DNA from 3 places in the Paenibacillus sp. JL3B1040 genome. Region 2 is predicted to be linked to each of the others. Evidence: riboswitches for the same ligand, from Rfam matches in the RefSeq annotation. Region 2 holds a riboswitch; each other region holds the start of a gene.
What was found. A riboswitch is a leader RNA that binds a small molecule or an ion and turns the genes downstream of it on or off. The one in region 2 is predicted to bind cyclic di-AMP.
Positions count from the first base shown of each region.

Region 1: another riboswitch for cyclic di-AMP. It lies ahead of ACZF99_RS19535 (C40 family peptidase); the one in region 2 lies ahead of ACZF99_RS00155 (ubiquitin-like domain-containing protein).
Region 3: another riboswitch for cyclic di-AMP. It lies ahead of ACZF99_RS12855 (3D domain-containing protein); the one in region 2 lies ahead of ACZF99_RS00155 (ubiquitin-like domain-containing protein).

Region 1 covers NZ_CM169317.1:4,323,307-4,329,172, reverse strand. The annotation lists gene ACZF99_RS19540 (copper-translocating P-type ATPase) at 1-2,024, opposite strand, end outside; cyclic di-AMP (ydaO/yuaA leader) riboswitch at 2,431-2,564, shown strand; gene ACZF99_RS19535 (C40 family peptidase) at 2,569-3,039, shown strand; gene ACZF99_RS19530 (BlaI/MecI/CopY family transcriptional regulator) at 3,186-3,617, shown strand; gene ACZF99_RS19525 (M56 family metallopeptidase) at 3,583-4,461, shown strand; gene ACZF99_RS19520 (hypothetical protein) at 4,664-5,584, shown strand; gene ACZF99_RS19515 (multicopper oxidase family protein) at 5,709-5,866, shown strand, end outside.
Region 2 covers NZ_CM169317.1:30,077-35,942, forward strand. The annotation lists gene rsmI (16S rRNA (cytidine(1402)-2'-O)-methyltransferase) at 1-393, shown strand, start outside; gene ACZF99_RS00140 (AbrB/MazE/SpoVT family DNA-binding domain-containing protein) at 527-781, opposite strand; gene ACZF99_RS00145 (HD domain-containing protein) at 1,096-2,385, shown strand; gene ACZF99_RS00150 (TatD family hydrolase) at 2,400-3,176, shown strand; cyclic di-AMP (ydaO/yuaA leader) riboswitch at 3,386-3,595, shown strand; gene ACZF99_RS00155 (ubiquitin-like domain-containing protein) at 4,043-5,179, shown strand; gene rnmV (ribonuclease M5) at 5,351-5,866, shown strand, end outside.
Region 3 covers NZ_CM169317.1:2,856,903-2,862,768, forward strand. The annotation lists gene ACZF99_RS12840 (dihydroorotate dehydrogenase) at 1-291, opposite strand, end outside; gene ACZF99_RS12845 (dihydroorotate dehydrogenase electron transfer subunit) at 288-983, opposite strand; gene ACZF99_RS12850 (polysaccharide deacetylase family protein) at 1,182-2,003, shown strand; gene ACZF99_RS12855 (3D domain-containing protein) at 2,042-2,743, opposite strand; cyclic di-AMP (ydaO/yuaA leader) riboswitch at 2,751-2,923, opposite strand; gene ACZF99_RS12860 (amino acid ABC transporter ATP-binding protein) at 3,105-3,827, opposite strand; gene ACZF99_RS12865 (amino acid ABC transporter permease) at 3,814-4,476, opposite strand; gene ACZF99_RS12870 (transporter substrate-binding domain-containing protein) at 4,573-5,424, opposite strand; gene ACZF99_RS12875 (alpha-glycosidase) at 5,697-5,866, shown strand, end outside.

The sequences.
Region 1 (5,866 bases), 1.5 Mb from region 2:
TAACCTGTCGCCCACCATAAGTTTTGCATCATTTTGCGATAGGTCACTCTGGAAAGCTTAATGATATTGACGACATCTTGCGGATTGCTCTTGATAAGTACGACGTCAGCTGTCTCAATCGCCACATCAGTGCCCGCACCGATCGCGATCCCTAAATCTGCCTTGGCAAGCGCTGGAGCATCGTTAACTCCATCTCCGGTCATCGCTGTACGCAAACCTTCTTTTGTTTGAATCTGGTCGATTTTATCCGACTTTTGATGGGGGAGAACTTCGGCGAAGATTTCATCCAAGCCTAGCTGCTTACCGACATATTGGGCTACCTTTTGGTTATCCCCCGTTAACATGATGGATTTAACTTCCATATCTTTCAGTTCCTGAACGGCATCTTTGGCTGTATCTCGGATCATATCTGCCAGTGCGATCATCCCGGCCACTTGACCATCAACGAGGATAAAGACAACGGTTTTCCCCTCTTGCGACCATTGATTAAAGCGTACCTCATCAAACGGAAGGTGCTTCTCCTTTACGTATACAGGACTTACCCCCATAATTTCCTTACCATCCACAACCCCTTGGAGGCCACTACCCGGGAGTGCTTTGAAGTCAGTCACTTCTTTAAGCTGAATCCCTTTTTCCTTTGCAGCTTTTGTAATGCCTCGGGCGATTGGATGCTCGGAATGTGTCTCTACGCTCGCTGCATTGGTAAGAAGTTCCGTCTCGGAAGATACGTTTCCGAGATGGATATTCGTAATCCCGAATTCCCCTTTGGTTAAAGTTCCTGTTTTATCGAACACAATGGCTTGGATATTCCGTGCACCTTCAAATGCGGTTCGGTTGCGAATCAAGAGCCCGTTCTTCGCGGCAAGCGATGTCGAAGTTGCAATAACAAGCGGAGCGGCGAGCCCTAACGCATGTGGACATGCGATTATCAACACGGTAACCATACGTTCCAAAGCAAAGGAGAGCGAATACCCGAGTGCAATCCATGCGGAAAAGGTGAGAATCCCTACCACCAATGCACCGTAAAAGAGCCACTTAGCGGCACGGTTCGCCAGATCCTGTGCTCGGGACTTGGAAGCCTGGGCTTCTTGAACGAGTGCAATCACTTGCGAGAGGTACGTTTCTTTGCCTACGCTCTGAACGGAAATCTTGACAGAGCCCTGACCGTTAATGGAACCACCAATGACTTGGTCGCCAGCTTGTTTTGCATTCGGTACGGATTCGCCGGTCAGCATCGATTCATCAATCAAGGTTTCGCCTTCAGTAATCTGACCGTCGATCGGAACTTTTTCACCCGGTTTCACGAGTACGATATCGCCTTTTTTTAGTTCAGTGACATCGATTTCGATAATCTCGCCGCTTTCTTTTACCAAATGTGCATCGGAAGGCATAAGTTTTGCGAGCTCCTCTAAAGCTTTAGTGGCCCCCATGATGGACTTCATCTCAATCCAATGCCCGAGTAGCATAATGTCGATTAACGTGGCAAGCTCCCAGAAAAAGTCTGTCGTGGTGAGTCCGAAAGTAGAGCTTGTACTGTAAACATACGCAACAACGATGGCGAGACAGATGAGAGTCATCATGCCCGGGTTTTTTACGGAAAGTTCATCCTTAGCCCCTTTAATAAAAGGCCAGCCCCCATAGAAGAAGACAAATGAGGACAAGAGGAACAGAAGGTATGTATCCCCCGGAAATCGCCAGCTTACGCCCATGAACATTTGAATCATTGGGGAAATGATTAGGATCGGAATCGTGATAATTAAGGATATATAGAAACGTTTCTTAAAATCTTCAACCATATGCCCATGATGGCCGGAATGATCATGTCCGCCAGCGTGCATAACATGGTTTCCATGTTGGTGCTCATCATGCTGATGATGATCCTCGTGTCTTACATGCTGATGTTGCTCATGCTCATCATGTTGGTGATGTTGGTGTTCGTTGGGTTCGTGGTGCTGTTCTTTATGTTGATGTTCAGAAGAACGACGGGAATGATCGCTTTGATCATGTTTATGATTGTTATTCATGATCTTGCTCCTTCGCATAATTTGTTATTTTTAAGTATTTAATTTAACCTCTATGTGATATTTTAATCACCACCTTCCCTGTTCTTATTCCAACATGGACATATTGTAGAAGAGGCTATGGCATTCTTAATTTCATCTTATAAAGGACATATACACTATGTAAGAACGGTAACTAAATAATTAAAATCTTGTAACCCTACAAGCAGTAGTATAAATATGGTATATTGATAATGTCAATTTTCGATACGTTCTTATTTTTATAAAAATCATCTGTTTCGACATTTCTAATAGCTTCCGAAAGCCCTCAGTAAGTGATTAAACATTCATATTACATTTTTTGTACTTCTATAAAAATAAGGATTGACAAAATAACAGAAAATAGACTACATTATGTAGGGTTACAAAAAATTAATTTTTGCCGAATTTCTTAACAGAAAACGGGGGAACCAATTTTGGGTGAATTATTCTTTTCGTAAAAAGAATATAGGGAACCTTCTACCGAACCCTCAGCTAACTCCGTAGGCATCGAAGGGAGACTACATATTTGAGAAAATTGATCTTATCGACATTAGGTGCAGCACTTATTTTTTCAGCGAGCGCTACCAGTTCCTTTGCTAGTTCGGCCAAACTTGAAAATGAAGTAGATAAAGTGGTGGGGACTCCTTACTTGTATGGAGGTACAACAGTAGCCGGTTTTGATTGCTCGGGTTTTATTTTATATGTTTTTGATAAGTTCAATTTGGATTTGCCTCGTACGTCAAAAAGCCAGGCAAAAGAGGGAACTCCGGTGGATCAGGACAAACTTCGAACTGGAGATTTGGTATTTTTTAATACGGATGGGAAGGGTATTTCTCATGCAGGCATCTATATCGGCGACAATAAGTTTGCACACTCTTCAAGTAGTAAAGGTGTAAGAATAAGCAGTTTGTCAGAATCTTATTATAAAGAGCGGTATGTTACTGCAAGGCGTGTTGTGAGTGAGCAGAGTTATCTTAAAATGATTGGTCAAGAATAACTATAAAAAGGACAAGCTGTAAGAAATTATCGGCTTGTCCTTATGTTTTGCAAAAATAATCATCCAAGGAGGATGATTATTTTTGTAAATTGACCAATGAAAGTTTATTAACTACAATATGTAGTATAGGATGAAAGGGTGAAAGCATGTCTGTTAAACGGATGTATTTAAACGAGGAGGGGCTAAATCGCTTTTTTGGCTCACTAGAAGCTCAAATCATGGAGATTATTTGGGAACATAATAGAATAACAATTAAAGAAGTTCAGTCTCTTCTGGAGGATGATTTATCTTTCAATGCTGTGATGACGGTGATGAATCGCTTGATTGAAAAAGGGCATCTGAAGAAAACAACAATAGGGAAGGGGAGAGCCAGGCAGAGTTATTTTGAACCTGTACAAAGCAAGGAGGAATTTATTACCGAACAAACGAAAACTGTTACGGTAGGTTTAATTCACGACTACGGGGACTTGATGGTAAATCATATGGTCGACGCGATGCAGCAGGCCGATCCTCAGTTGATGAAGTTATTAGAATCACGTTTAAATGAATGGAAAAAAGACCGTCATGATAACCATTAAAAAGCATGACATCATTTTTTTCTTGATGATCGCTATTGGATTACTCCTATGGATTAATATGGCAATTTATATGTTGCATGAAATTTGGGGATATTCCATCCAATGGGGAATATTGGAGTATTGCCTTTCTGCTCTAGGAGAGAGCACAATGATACACCAGTTCATATTAATAGGATTGAATATCGTTATTATATACAGCCTTCTAACATTTTTTTACATCTTGTTCAAACAAGTAAATCTAAAAAAACAGTGGAATAAAGAGGTTCGATTCAAATCGGATATTTTGTTAACGGAAGCGATAAATAGAACATTTCAACAATTTAATGGAAAAATTATTGTTATTAAAGACCATTCACTATTCGCTTTAACTTATGGATTTGTTCGACCGAGAATTGTCATTTCTACCAAGATGCTGGCATGTTTCGATCAAGAAGAGATTACAGCGGTATTGCTGCATGAATACGCTCATCTAAAAAAATTCGATCCTCTTCGTTCGTTAATCATAAATATCATAAAAGACAGTCTTCCTTTTGTACCGATTTTTAAAAAAATGCATTATTTCATTCATGTTTGGATGGAGATCGATGCCGATCAATATGCCATGATGCACATGGGGTCCCCATATGCTTTGGGTAGTGTGTTATATAAATGTGCGAGTTCAAATCATCAACGATTACCCATCGGGGTTGGATTTGCGGATGATCCCATCAATTATCGGATACAAAAATTAATTGAACCGAGTTCTCATATCAAAATTCCAATGATGGATATCCCCCCTATGGTTATATCTTTTAGTGTATTCATCACGTTTGCTGTCATCATGTTATTTAACGGCTGCACATAAAAGCCGTTTTCTTTTTCGTTTTAAAACTACGTATTGTAGTATATAAAGTGGCTCGATGGTTCATATTAAAAGCGATAGGAGAACAGATACATGTGTGGAATTCAGCCAGATTATATGAAAATGGCCATGATGAATTGATTAACGTTATGAGAAATCCTTTATACGGTCTTGTTGATTATCATAAATGATTAGGAGAATGATCATGTATAGAGTAAAAAAGAAATTGTCCTGGGGATTTGGTTTTTACTTAGCAGTAGCTTTGTTCACAATTATCATATTTGCAATATGGGGTGGAATTAAAAAAGCCAAAGAATCAGAATCAAATTTGGCTTCTTTGATCCCTGAGTCCGACACACATCCACACGTCTTTAGTTATGCACCCGATGACACAACGGTTTGGATAGGTACACATACAGGTGTATATGAACTTATTGATCAAAATTGGCAGAAAACTTTTGAGCCTATTAAAACCAACGACGTGATGGGAATCGAAACGGATTTCGAGAATCCTTCAAAAATATATGCTGCAGGTCACGGATTTGTGAAACGATCTATTGACGGCGGGGATACGTGGGAAACGATTGAAAATGGACTTCCTAATCAATCCAAACCCAATGAACCAGATGCGCATTATTTAGTTATGGATCCTGTCGATCCAAATCGTTTATTTACCTTGCTGGCAGGTTCAGAGAACAACTTATATGAAACAAAAGATGGGGGCGAGACATGGCGAAACATAGGCACTCTGCCTGAAGGTGCCTACTCCATTACGGTGCTGCCGGGAGTTCCTGCTTCCTTCTTGGCGGCCACGGAAACAGGACTTATTCAATACATTGTTAATGAAGGTAAGGTTCAGAACATGCAGTTAACCAATGAACCGGCATATGGGGTGCTTTATTTAGCAAATGGGGAGGTCATCCTTATGGCGGAGAGCGGATTTCTAAAAACAAAAGATTTGAAAAACTGGTCAGACCTTCATGTTGACTTAAAGGGCGAAATGCCACTCGGCATCAAAGCATCGAAACGTGATCCCAACCGGCTGCTCATTGTGACTGACCGCTATTCTGTTTTTGAAAGCGACAATGGCGGCAGTAGCTGGTCACTGAGAGCAAGTATTGAATAAACATATATCTTCTGATCTCTCCTTGTTTTCATTATCTATTATTTCAAAATTTAGATGTCTTCATAAATTCTACACAAATTTTAGATATACTGTTGGAGATAAAATCAATACGAGGAGGATCATTATGAAAGGTAAACTAAAAATTCTACTTGCAGTAGGTGCTTTTAGTGCCATCGTGGCAGGTTGCGCGAATTCAGACAGTCAAAACGGAATGGAAGGTATGGATCATTCAAAAATGAACATGAGTGATTCTCAACAAAATACGAATCAAAATAACCAATC
Region 2 (5,866 bases):
ACGATGCTGATGTACGAATCGCCGCATCGGCTGGTCAAAACGTTGGAATCCCTGTTTGAGGTTTGGGGGGACCGACGCATCGTCCTGGCGAGAGAATTGACCAAGCGGTACGAGGAAATGGCCCGCGGCACGATCCGGGATTGCCTGGCCTGGTTACAGGAACATCCGCCGCTTGGTGAATATTGCCTTGTCGCTGAAGGAGCGCACCCCGATCAAGTGAAAGAAAAACGCGCTGCCTGGTGGCAACCGCTTACGGTGGAAGAGCATGTTCGCCATTACGAAACGGACGGAGGGATGACACGAAAGGAAGCGATGAAAAAAACAGCCGCAGACCGGGGGGTTGCGAAACGAGATATCTATAATCAGCTGTTGCAGAACCCACCACTTCCCTAAATCGGGAAAATTTAGCCGAAAATCGAAAAAAAGGGGCCTTCGCTAGGCCGGGTTCAAGCCTAGGAAGGCGCCAAGGAGATATGAAAAAGGTTAGAATTAACAGTTTCAGTAAATCTATTATATACTATAATTCTTAATTTGTCACAGGGGTAGGAAGCTCAGTAATGCATTCGTGGCAAACAATTTTGCCTTTGAAGTAAGTTACGTTCTCGGCATTGCCGCAGAAGATGCAGGCCGGCTCATATTTCTTGAGCATGATCCGTTCGCCGTCAACGTAAATTTCGAGCGCGTCCTTTTCTCCGATCCCCAGAGTACGGCGCAATTCGATCGGGATTACGACACGACCCAATTCGTCTACTTTTCTTACGATACCTGTGGATTTCATCATATTGATGATTGCCCCTCTCGCTATAGATTGGATTTGTCATTATTCGACATGATTCTATCTTTTATGATTTTTATAATACCAACCATTGCCAGATTAGTCAACCTATTTATGGTATAGTTCATTATTATTTCTAAATAATTGCGATACATAACTCCGAGAACCGCTAGTTAGACTAGGAAATCAACGATATTCTATAATTCGACATTTTGGAAAACTAGAATATGACAATTATCGACTTTATTCGACATAACCCGTCGTATTTGGTCAGAATTCTGCTTTTGCAGAACAAATTTATGGAAAAGGAGTGTTGAACCATGCATCGTCGACTTCGCGAAGAGAAAGTATTTAAAGATCCCGTACATAATTATATTCATGTGCAGGATGAAGTGATCTGGTCGCTTATTAACGCTTCGGAGTTCCAGCGTCTTCGCCGGATCCGTCAGCTCGGCACGTCCTATTTGACGTTTCATGGCGCCGAGCACAGCCGATTCTCGCATTCGCTGGGCGTTTATGAGATTACGCGGCGGATTATTTCGCAGTTTGAACGGAGCGGATACGCGGATTGGCCTCGCGAAGATAAACTGGTGGCATTGTGTGCGGCGCTGCTGCATGATTTGGGACACGGTCCGTTTTCCCATTCTATAGAAGAAGCGTTCCAAATGCATCATGAGGATTGGACCTGCAAGATCCTGTTGGGCAATACTGAGGTCGGCGCTGTTTTACGGGAAGTGTCCCCGGACTTTCCGGATAAGGTGGCTGCGGTGATCCGCAAGGATTACGAAAATCCGATCGTCGTTCATCTGGTATCGAGTCCGCTTGATGCGGATCGAATGGATTACTTGCTGCGGGATGCTTATTTTACAGGCGTCAACTACGGGACGATCGATATGGACCGGATTATCCGAATGCTCCGCCCTTATCAGGGACGGGTGGTCGTAAAGGAATCGGGCATGCACGCGGTGGAAGATTATTTAATGTCGAGATATCAAATGTATTGGCAGGTTTATTTCCATCCGGTCACGAGAAGCTCGGAGATCATTCTCCGCCAAATTTTGCGCCGGGCCAAAGAGTTGTATCGGAACGGGGATTCCATTGAATTCCTGCCGCACCCGCTTCCCGATTTATTCCGGGGCAACATCGGTGTCGCCGATTATTTGCAGCTTGACGAGGCGTTGATGCAAACCGCGTTCATGCAGTGGACGCGAGAAAAAGATGAGCGGTTAAGCGATTTGTGCTCTCGATTTTTGAACCGTAAATTGTATAAATATGTAGAATTGGATACGCCCGAGCTGGAAATGCTGGAGGAGATCCGGGAGGCCTTTTCGCGGGCCGGCCTGCATCCCGAATACGACATGGAAATTGATTTTCCGACCGATCTGCCGTATGATGTGTTCCGTCCGGACGAGGGGGTCCGCCAGAAGCAAATTTTACTGTTGGACCGGCAGGAACGGCTGCGGGAAATTTCGGAAGTATCGGATATTGTACGGTCGATCAGCGGCTTGCAGCGGGGCAAAACGCATTTGTACTATCCGGATAATAAGCTGTGTGCCGTAATGGACCGGCTGCCCCAGGCGGTAGCCCGTATTTTTGAGCAACGGAACTAGGAGGATGACGATTCGTGATGTTATTTGATACGCATACGCATTTGGACGCTCCCCAATTTGACACGGACCGTGAAGAAGTGATTGCGCGCGCCGTGGAACAAGGGGTGACGCGGATGATCAACATCGGATTCAACCGCGAGACGATCCCGTCAACGATGAAGCTGGCGGAGACGTACGATTTCATTTATGCCGCCGTCGGCTGGCATCCGCAGGATGCGATTACGATGCAGGAAGGCGATTTGGACTGGATCGCCGAATTGTGCAAGCACGAGAAGGTCGTGGCCATCGGGGAAATCGGCTTGGATTACTATTGGGACACGTCCCCAAAAGACGTCCAGCACGAAGTCTTTCGCAAACAAATCGGCCTGGCCCGCAGCTTGGGGATGCCGATTTCCATCCATAACCGCGACGCCCATGAGGACGTGGTGCGCATCCTCCGCGAGGAGAAAGCCAACGAGGTTGGAGGCGTGATGCACTCCTTCTCCGGCAGTTGGGAAATTGCCAAAATGTGTCTGGATTTGGGATTTCATTTGTCGTTTGGCGGACCGATTACGTTTAAAAATGCAAAGCAGCCCAAAGAAGTGTTAGCGAAGACACCGATGGACCGATTATTGATCGAAACGGATTCCCCTTATTTAACGCCGCATCCATATCGTGGAAAGAGAAACGAGTCGGCACATGTTCGTTTGGTGGCGGAAATGGCGGCCGAGCTAAAAGGGGTCACCTTCGAGGAAATCGCCGAAATTACCACCCGAAATGCATTGGAACGATTTGGTATCTCGAGGATTTGAGAGCAAATCGGATGAAAAAAAGAGGATTTCGGAAAGATTAATGCTTTTTAACCGATAAAAACGAGATCATTACATTTTTTTAACCATTTTTTTAAAAAAACGTGGTTGATTCGTCCTTTACAACCTGCATCGAAACAGGATAGAATTTTTTCAGTATCGATTTGGTTCGTTCGGAATGGACAAATGAACCTTTCGATGCTGGGTTCCATGAACCAGTCTCGCTGAATCTCCTTCGCCGGAGAACGGGGGAACCGATTCGGGGCGGTGGCGGCATGCCATTAACACCGGTAATTGATTTCTTTCCAGGGTCTTTGGGGTGAATTCGAGGTCATTGCGCCATGAGCGAATGAACCGAGGAAGGGCGGCTCTCTTTCGCCCGAACCCGACAGCTAACCTCGTAAGCGTATAAGAGAGGTCACTCGTGCAGCTATTACACCAAGACATTCAAGAAGCCACGAAGGAGTTCCTCTAACTCTTTCTTTAGGCTTCTTTTGTTTTGAATAAAAGTAATAGGGTCATCATACTGTTGGTAAACAGGAGGTGACATGTGCAAGAGAGACTGGATCAGGATGCAAAACGCGTTAAGGTTGTCAAAAAGTCATCTTTTGATCACGAAGCAGCACAAGAAGTTGATTCGACATCGAATCTTGAATTCAGCCGGGCTTTCCGTTGCTCACGTAGCCATAACTACGCTGCGCTACTCAATCCCTAGCTTCATCCAACCTTCTCGGTGCTGAAAACCTGACTTTTTGACTTGATTTAAACTTAAGCTAGCCGATGCGCGTTTTGTAAAAAGTAACTGTAGTCGCGTCAATCGTTATCATGCATCGACCTAGACGGCGGGACTATGAAGGAGGACGGAAGAAATGGGCATTTTCCGCAAAGGGGAGACCCATGAATCACGCTCATCCAGCATGTCTTACGCAATGCGATGGAAGCATGAGAATTTACGTCAGGTAGCGCTCGTCGGCGTTCTGACCATCGCGGTAATCATCATCATCCTAATCTGGCTGTTTGGCCAGGATCATAAAGAAGTGTCCTTGATCGTGGACGGCAACGTCCAATCGGTGGAAACAACCCAATCCAGCGTAGCTCATCTGCTGGAGGAACAATCGATCAAGCTCAGCGCGAAGGATTCCGTATCGCTTCCGCTGGACAGCTCGCTTAAGAACGGCGACCGCATTGTCATTGTACGCGCAATGCCGGTGAACGTGATCGTGGACGGCACGAAGAAAGTCCACTTCACGACGCAAAAGCAAGTAGAGGGCGTATTGTCCGAGCTCGGCGTCACTTTGAACCCGCATGACAAGGTTACTCCGACATTGGACAGCAAAGTTACCGCGAACCTGAACGTCAAGGTGGTTCGGGTAAGCAAGCATACGGTGCAGACGAAGGAGGCCGTGCCTTTCAGCGTGGTCAAAACGTCGGACGCCAATTTGCTGAAGGGCACGACGAAGGTCATTCAGCAAGGCAGTGCCGGTTTGGTCATTCACAACATCGAGAAAACATACGAGGACGGAAAGTTCGTGGCGAAGCGATGGCTCGGCAAGGAGGTCTCCAAGAAGGTCCAGCCGAAAGTGGTTGCCGTCGGCACGAAGAAACCTACCGCCGTTCTGTCGGCCAGCATCAACCGCACCGCGAATACGGTGAATATTAGCGGGTTGACAACCAAAGGCGGCGTCTCTTTTGAATATAAAAAGATACTCAAAAACGTTACGTTAACCGCCTATTCGGCGGAAGAAGACGGAATCGGCACCCGTACGGCCTCCGGTACCCGCGTGACCGAAGGCAGAACGATTGCAGTCGATAAGGACGTCGTTCCGCTCGGTTGGTGGGTATACATCGAGGGGATCGGCTTCCGCAAAGCGGAGGATACCGGCGGGGCCATTGAAGGCAATAAGATGGACGTTTATTTCGATTCCCTGAAAACGGCGAAGAACTTCGGCCGCAAGAAGGGCCGCACCGTATACGTGATTGGTCCGACGAAGCCGGAGTTGAACTAAGCCCTGCGTCTCTCCGTTTTACAATGCGGAGGGAATGAGATAGTATTAGGATGATGAATAAGACAGTGGATTAGAAGAGGATGTTATCCTCTTCTTTTTGTTATTCTTAGAGGCAGTTCAAAAAGTCGTCTTTTGATCACGAGAAGTTAGAGCGAAGGGAAGATGGATACCATGATCAAAGAGGTCATCGTGGTGGAGGGCCGGGATGACACCGTGGCAATCAAGCGCGCCGTGGAGGCGGATACGATTGAGACCGGCGGTTCGGCCATCGGCGAAACGACGCTGAAGAAGATCGCTTTGGCGCAGGAGCGCCGGGGCGTTATTATATTTACCGATCCGGACCATGCCGGGGAGCGGATCCGCAAAATCGTGGCGGCGCGGGTGCCGGGCTGCAAGCATGCTTTTTTGCCCGAGGCGGAGGCCACGAAGCGGGGCGATATCGGCGTGGAGAACGCTTCTCCGGAGGCGATCCGCACGGCGTTGTCCCGGGTGCGCAGCGAAGCTGCGGGGGTGGAGGCCGCGATCGACCGGGAGGACTTGATGACCGCGGGCCTGATCGTGCATCCGCAAGCCGCGGCGCGCCGGAAAGCGCTGGGCGAGCTGCTGGGCATCGGGTACTGCAACGGGAAGCAATTGTACAAGCGGCTATCGGTGTTCCGCATCAGCCGCGAGGAGTTTGCGGCCGCG
Region 3 (5,866 bases), 2.8 Mb from region 2:
GATCCGCGCCAAGTCGAGCGTCTCCCACCGCGGACATTCCTCGTGCAGGAATGCGGCTACGCCCGGATTCTCCAGCCCGACGCTGTTCAACATCCCGGAGGCCGTTTCCGCAACGCGAATCCCATCGTTACCGGCTTTCGGATGCAGCGTCAGTCCTTTGCCGGACAATCCGCCCAGCTTATTGATATCGTAAATCGCACCGTATTCCTTGCCAAATCCAAACGTGCCGGAGGCCATAACGATCGGGTTCTTAAACGAAACCCCGGCGATGTTGCACGATAAATCCGTCATGCAAACACCACCTCCTCCGCCAAAAATACCGGACCGTCGGTGCAGGCTTTCCTCCGTCCGTCTTTGCATTTCACACTGCACACGAGGCACGCCCCAATCCCGCAGGCCATACGGTTCTCCAGAGAGACGTATACCTTGGCCCTGCCGCCGCTAAGCGCCTGTTTGCGCTGGACGGCATGCAGCATCGCGTGAGGGCCGCAGGCGATGACCGTATCATAAGCCTCAAAATCCACTTGATCCAAAATCAATCCACCTACGTCAACTGTCACTTTGCCCCGGGATACGGCACGAAACTCCTCCACCATGTAAGCCTCTCGGCTGAATCCGAGGTAGACGTCGGCCTCCGGCGTTTCTCTTAAGGCGTAATAAAACGGAGCGATGCCGATCCCGCCGCCAACGAAAGCTATCTTCCCCTCCAACTGCGGAAACCCGTTGCCAAACGGCCCTTCCAGTATCAACGGATCGCCCGGCTTCAGTCCGGATAACAAAGCGGTTCCTTCGCCCGCGACCATAACCAGAAATTCGATCCGGTCTTTGGTGATATCAAAGATGCTGATCGGCCGGGACAGTAAAGGATAACGTTCCCCGGCGCGCAGCATGTAGAACTGCCCCATTTTACCCGTGAACCGCCCTTGCGCCGTGAGCCTGAACACCCCTTGCGCCACTTCTTGGTTGGACACTACCGTTGCCATGATTCCACCTCATCCCTTCAATTACGCTTCATCAAAGGATGCAATTTTTCGCAAGGATCGTCTGTGATATATCTCACATCACCAACAACAAGTCGAAAACCGTGACTTTTTTCACGTTTTCATTATTTTCTGCAAGGGTTAGGGAATACTAAACCGCAGCAGTTACAGTATTGGGATGAAGGAGGACTTAAATTGCTTATGCTGATAAAGAAAGCTTGGGTCTTGTTCACGGTCGTTTCTTTGTTGACGCTCGGCGGCTCCGGACTCTATAAAGTTGATGCCTCCTCTGCCGTTCTTGAACCGCAGGGGCCGGGATCGCCGGCCAATCTGGAGGGGAACAAGTCAGCACCCGTCGTTGCGAGACCCGTGGATCTCGGCGAGCTGCGGCGCAAATACTCGGAAACTTTCAAATTCCGTGGTCCGGAAGTGAAGCAGATTGCGCTGACCTTCGATGACGGTCCCGACCCGCGGTTCACGCCGCAAATTCTCGACGTGCTTCACCGTAAAGGGGTCAAAGCGACCTTCTTTGTCGTTGGAGCGAGGGCTAAGAAATTTCCCGCCTTGATGCGGCGGATGCATCAGGAAGGTCATCTCATCGGCAATCACTCCTTCAGTCATCCGAATTTTCACAATCATTCCGTCAAACAGTTCCAAACCGAAATTCTGCGTACGGAGAAAATCGTTCAGCTCACCGTCGGGTATCGTCCCAAATTAATTCGTCCGCCTTATGGTGAGGTGAAGGAGGAACAGGTGAAATGGGCCAAGAGAAACGGCTACACCCTCGTCAACTGGAATGTGGACTCGCAGGATTGGAAAGGGCTCGATAAGGATAAAGTCAAATCCAACGTCATCGGCACGGCGGGCCCCGGCTCCATCATTCTGCATCATTCGGGAGGTGGCGTCGGCTCCAATCTCACCGGCACGATTCAGGCGCTGCCGGAGATTATCGATGCTCTGCAGGCGCAGGGCTATCATTTTGTCGATCTGGCCGAGTTGCTGCAAACGACCAAATACCGCTAACGAAGCAGAGCTCCCTCGTCGAGGGAGCTCTGCTTGTCCTAGTTCAACACGTAAAGGGTGACGTCTTGATAACCGAATGATTTCACGGAAGCGGCGCTGCCGGGAATGAAGATGTCAATGCGGTTGCCTTTGATCGCACCGCCCTGGTCGGAGGCCGTAGCTACAAAGGCTTGATCCGGCAGGCCGTCATGGTTGTGTCCGGTTACGAGCACCTTCGTCCCCATCGGAATGACCTTCGGATCGACGGCGATGGTACCCAGCTTCAGCGGGTTGCCGAAGTAATCTACCGCGCCCCATTTCCCGTTTTCGCTAGCCGATGCCGAATAAGCCGAGGCTTTGACGGCGATGGTATGCGAGTAAGTGAACGTTTTCCCCCAAGCCTCAACGATCTTGTCGCTGGACATGACCTTCAGTTTGGAAGCGGCAGCCGTCATGGGGGCGGCGGCCGGCGCAGCCTCCTGTTTGGCTGGCGCGGCGGAAGCTAAGGCGATCGCACGGGTTTCAGCCCCCGGAATGATGATATTCAGGCCTTCATATATGTTCTGCGGATGTACGGATGGGTTTGCGGCCATAAGCTTGTTCAGATCCACTCTGTAATGTTTGGCAAGAAGATAAAAGGTGTCTCCTTCCACGACTTTATGTACCGCGTCTGCATGAACGGAAGCCGTCAGCAGCGTGATTGTCATACTTGCGGCGATCAACGCCGATGCGGCAATTTTGGAACCGATGCGACTTATCAATGAATGATCCTCCTTTTTACTGCGCCTGCGGAGTTAGTTGTCGGATTCGGAAAAAAGGAACATTCCCGGCGCTCCCTATTGGGCTGCGCTTCACCCCAAGAAAACGAAGCTCGTTTATCGCCGTTCGTTTCCAGCTTTCGTCCCCCGCACCTCGGTTTCAGGTTTCGGCTTATTGAATATATCACAATTTTGTAACCAATAGCTCAGGTAATTCCCACCAAGTGGCTTGAAACCTTGATAGGTCGGGTTACATTTTTGTGTTCGAACGTAAAATCAAGGTTAAAACCGAGCGTGCGTTCGGCCCGAAAAAGGGCAAAAAATAACCGCCCGAATTTTTGATTTCGGACGGTTACATGGGCCTTTATAATACCTTGCTCAGAAAATCCTGTGTCCGCTGATGCCGCGGTGCGCCAAATACCTCTTGCGGCGTACCCTGCTCCAAAATGACGCCTTGATCCATAAACAGGATGCGGTCGCCGACCTCGCGGGCAAACCCCATTTCGTGGGTGACGATGACCATCGTCATCCCCCGTTCCGCCAAGCTCTTCATGACGTCGAGCACTTCGCCGACCATTTCCGGGTCCAGCGCCGAAGTCGGTTCGTCGAACAGCATGACATGCGGTTCCATGGCTAGCGCGCGGGCGATGGCGATCCGCTGCTTCTGGCCGCCGGACAGCTGCGCCGGGTAGGCGTCCCGCTTATCTTCAAGGCCGACCGTGCGGAGCAAGTCCATGGCGATGGCTTCCGCCTTGCTTTTGTCGAGCTTTCTCACGCGAATCGGCGCTAACGTAATGTTGTCGATGACCGTCTTGTGCGGGAACAAATTGAAATGCTGGAACACCATTCCCATTTTCTCGCGGGTTTGGTTGATGTTATGTCCCTTGGCGGTAATCGAAGCGCCTTCGAACGTGATCTCGCCTTCCGTCGGGACCTCCAGCAGGTTCAAGCAACGAAGGAACGTACTCTTCCCCGAACCGCTCGGACCGATGACGACGACGACTTCGCCTTTGGAGATGTCCAGGTCGATGCCGCGCAAAATATGCAGTTGGCCGAACTTTTTATGCAAGTCTTTAACGGTGATCACTGGTCTTCAACTTCCTTTCGAACACGCCCAAAATGCGGGACAAGGTGAATGTCAAAATAAAGTACATGATGGCGATGATCAAATACGGCGTCATCCCGTCGTACGTGATCGTCACGACCGATTGCGCTTGATAGATCAGCTCGGCCGTACCGATGATCGATACGATCGACGATTCTTTGATGATTGTAATAAACTCGTTGCCGATGGCGGGAAGCACCGATTTGATCGCTTGCGGAATGATGATGTGGCGCATAGTCATCCCTTTGGTCATTCCCAAGGAACGGGCCGCTTCTCCTTGCCCCCGATCGACGCCTTGAATGCCGGCCCGGAAAATTTCCGCCAAATAAGCCGAACTGTTGATCGACAGCGTGATCGCCCCGGATTGAATCGGCGTGAAGTTAACGTCAAACATAAACGCAAACCCGTAGTGAATAATCAAGAGCTGAACCATCATTGGCGTGCCGCGCAGAAATTCGACCCAGGCATGGCCGAAGAAACGTATGATTCTCCAAGGCGACATACGCAGCAGCGCGATCAACAATCCAAGGATAAAGCCGCAAAACACGCTGATCGCTGCCAAGATTAGCGTATACTGCACGCCGGCCAAGAAATAACTCCGGTATTCCATAAACATCGATATAAGATCCATATTGCCTTCCTTCCTCCTCCTTTACCTCAAACCCTTGCGCAAAAAAACAGAAAATAGCGAATGGGTTTCGCTATTTTCTGCAGGTTCGAATCCATCCTATTTGATGGCCAGATCGCTCGCTTCGGCGACAAACTTGTCGATACTGCCGTCGGTAAGCAAACGATCCAGTGTTGCGTTTACTTGATCCAGCAGTTCCGTGTTGCCCTTCTTCACGCCGACCACATAACCTTCATCCTCGTTCTCCAGCTCTGCATCCGTAATCGATAGTCCATCGACTTTCTTCACGAAGGCTGCGGCAACCGGGCCGTCGAGAATGGCTGCATCCACGCGATTGGTATTGAGTTGCATAATAATATCGTTGATTTTAGCTAGCGAAGTCAATTTGGCATTTGGGATTTCCTTGGCCATGTCCTCTTGGATTGACCCTTGCTGAACGCCGATTTTGGCGCCTTCCAGCGATTCCACGGTACCGAATTTGTCTTTGTCTGCCGCGCGGGTAACTACGGCCTGCTCGGCGTTAAAATAAATTTTAGACATGTCGATTTGTTCGGCACGTTCAGGCTTTGGGCTCAACCCCGAGATGACCAGATCGACCCGGCCGCTCGACAGTTCGTTCAGCAGGGTGTCGAATTTCAAATCCTTGATTTCCACTTCGGCGCCCAAATCCTTGGCGATTTCCTTCGCAATCTCCACATCGAACCCGACGATTTGGTCTTCACCTTGGTCGTTTTTAATGTGGAACTCATACGGCGGAAAATCCGCGCTCATGCCGACGATCAGCTTCTTGGCCGGTTCGGTTTGCTCTCCGCCCGCCTGGGTTTCGTTTTGGTTCGCGGCTTGGCCGGCGTTGCCCGCGGCGTTTCCGCTGTTATTTTTTTCCTGACCGCAAGCGGCCAGCACCAAAGTTACCATCATGACGGATAGGAATAACATGCCCCATTTTTTCATGAATCTCTCTCCTGTTCTGCTTGGCTTATTTTCATTCTATGATGATTACTGGGCTAATTATAAATCAGAATGTATATATATGCAAAACAATTTTCACAGCATTTATCATATTTTCACAGTTCCGACTTATATCGGCCGTTCGAATTCTCATTTATCATACTTTGGTCAATTCGTTGAATATTTATGTCCCTCTCCCGGTTCATGCTTCGCGCCGCGTTTGGGAATAATAAGCCTGCAACGATCACTAGCGAAATGAGAGGAGGCGCCGATCCGTGTTGCTTGAAGCGCTCTACCACGTTCCTCGGGACAAATGGGCCTATGCCTACGATCCGACCACCATTCATCTCCGCATTCGTACCAAACGGGATGATGTGGAGCAGGTCTACGCGATGACCGGGGACAAATACGACTGGGCGGGGACTTATCAGGAGCTACCGATGGA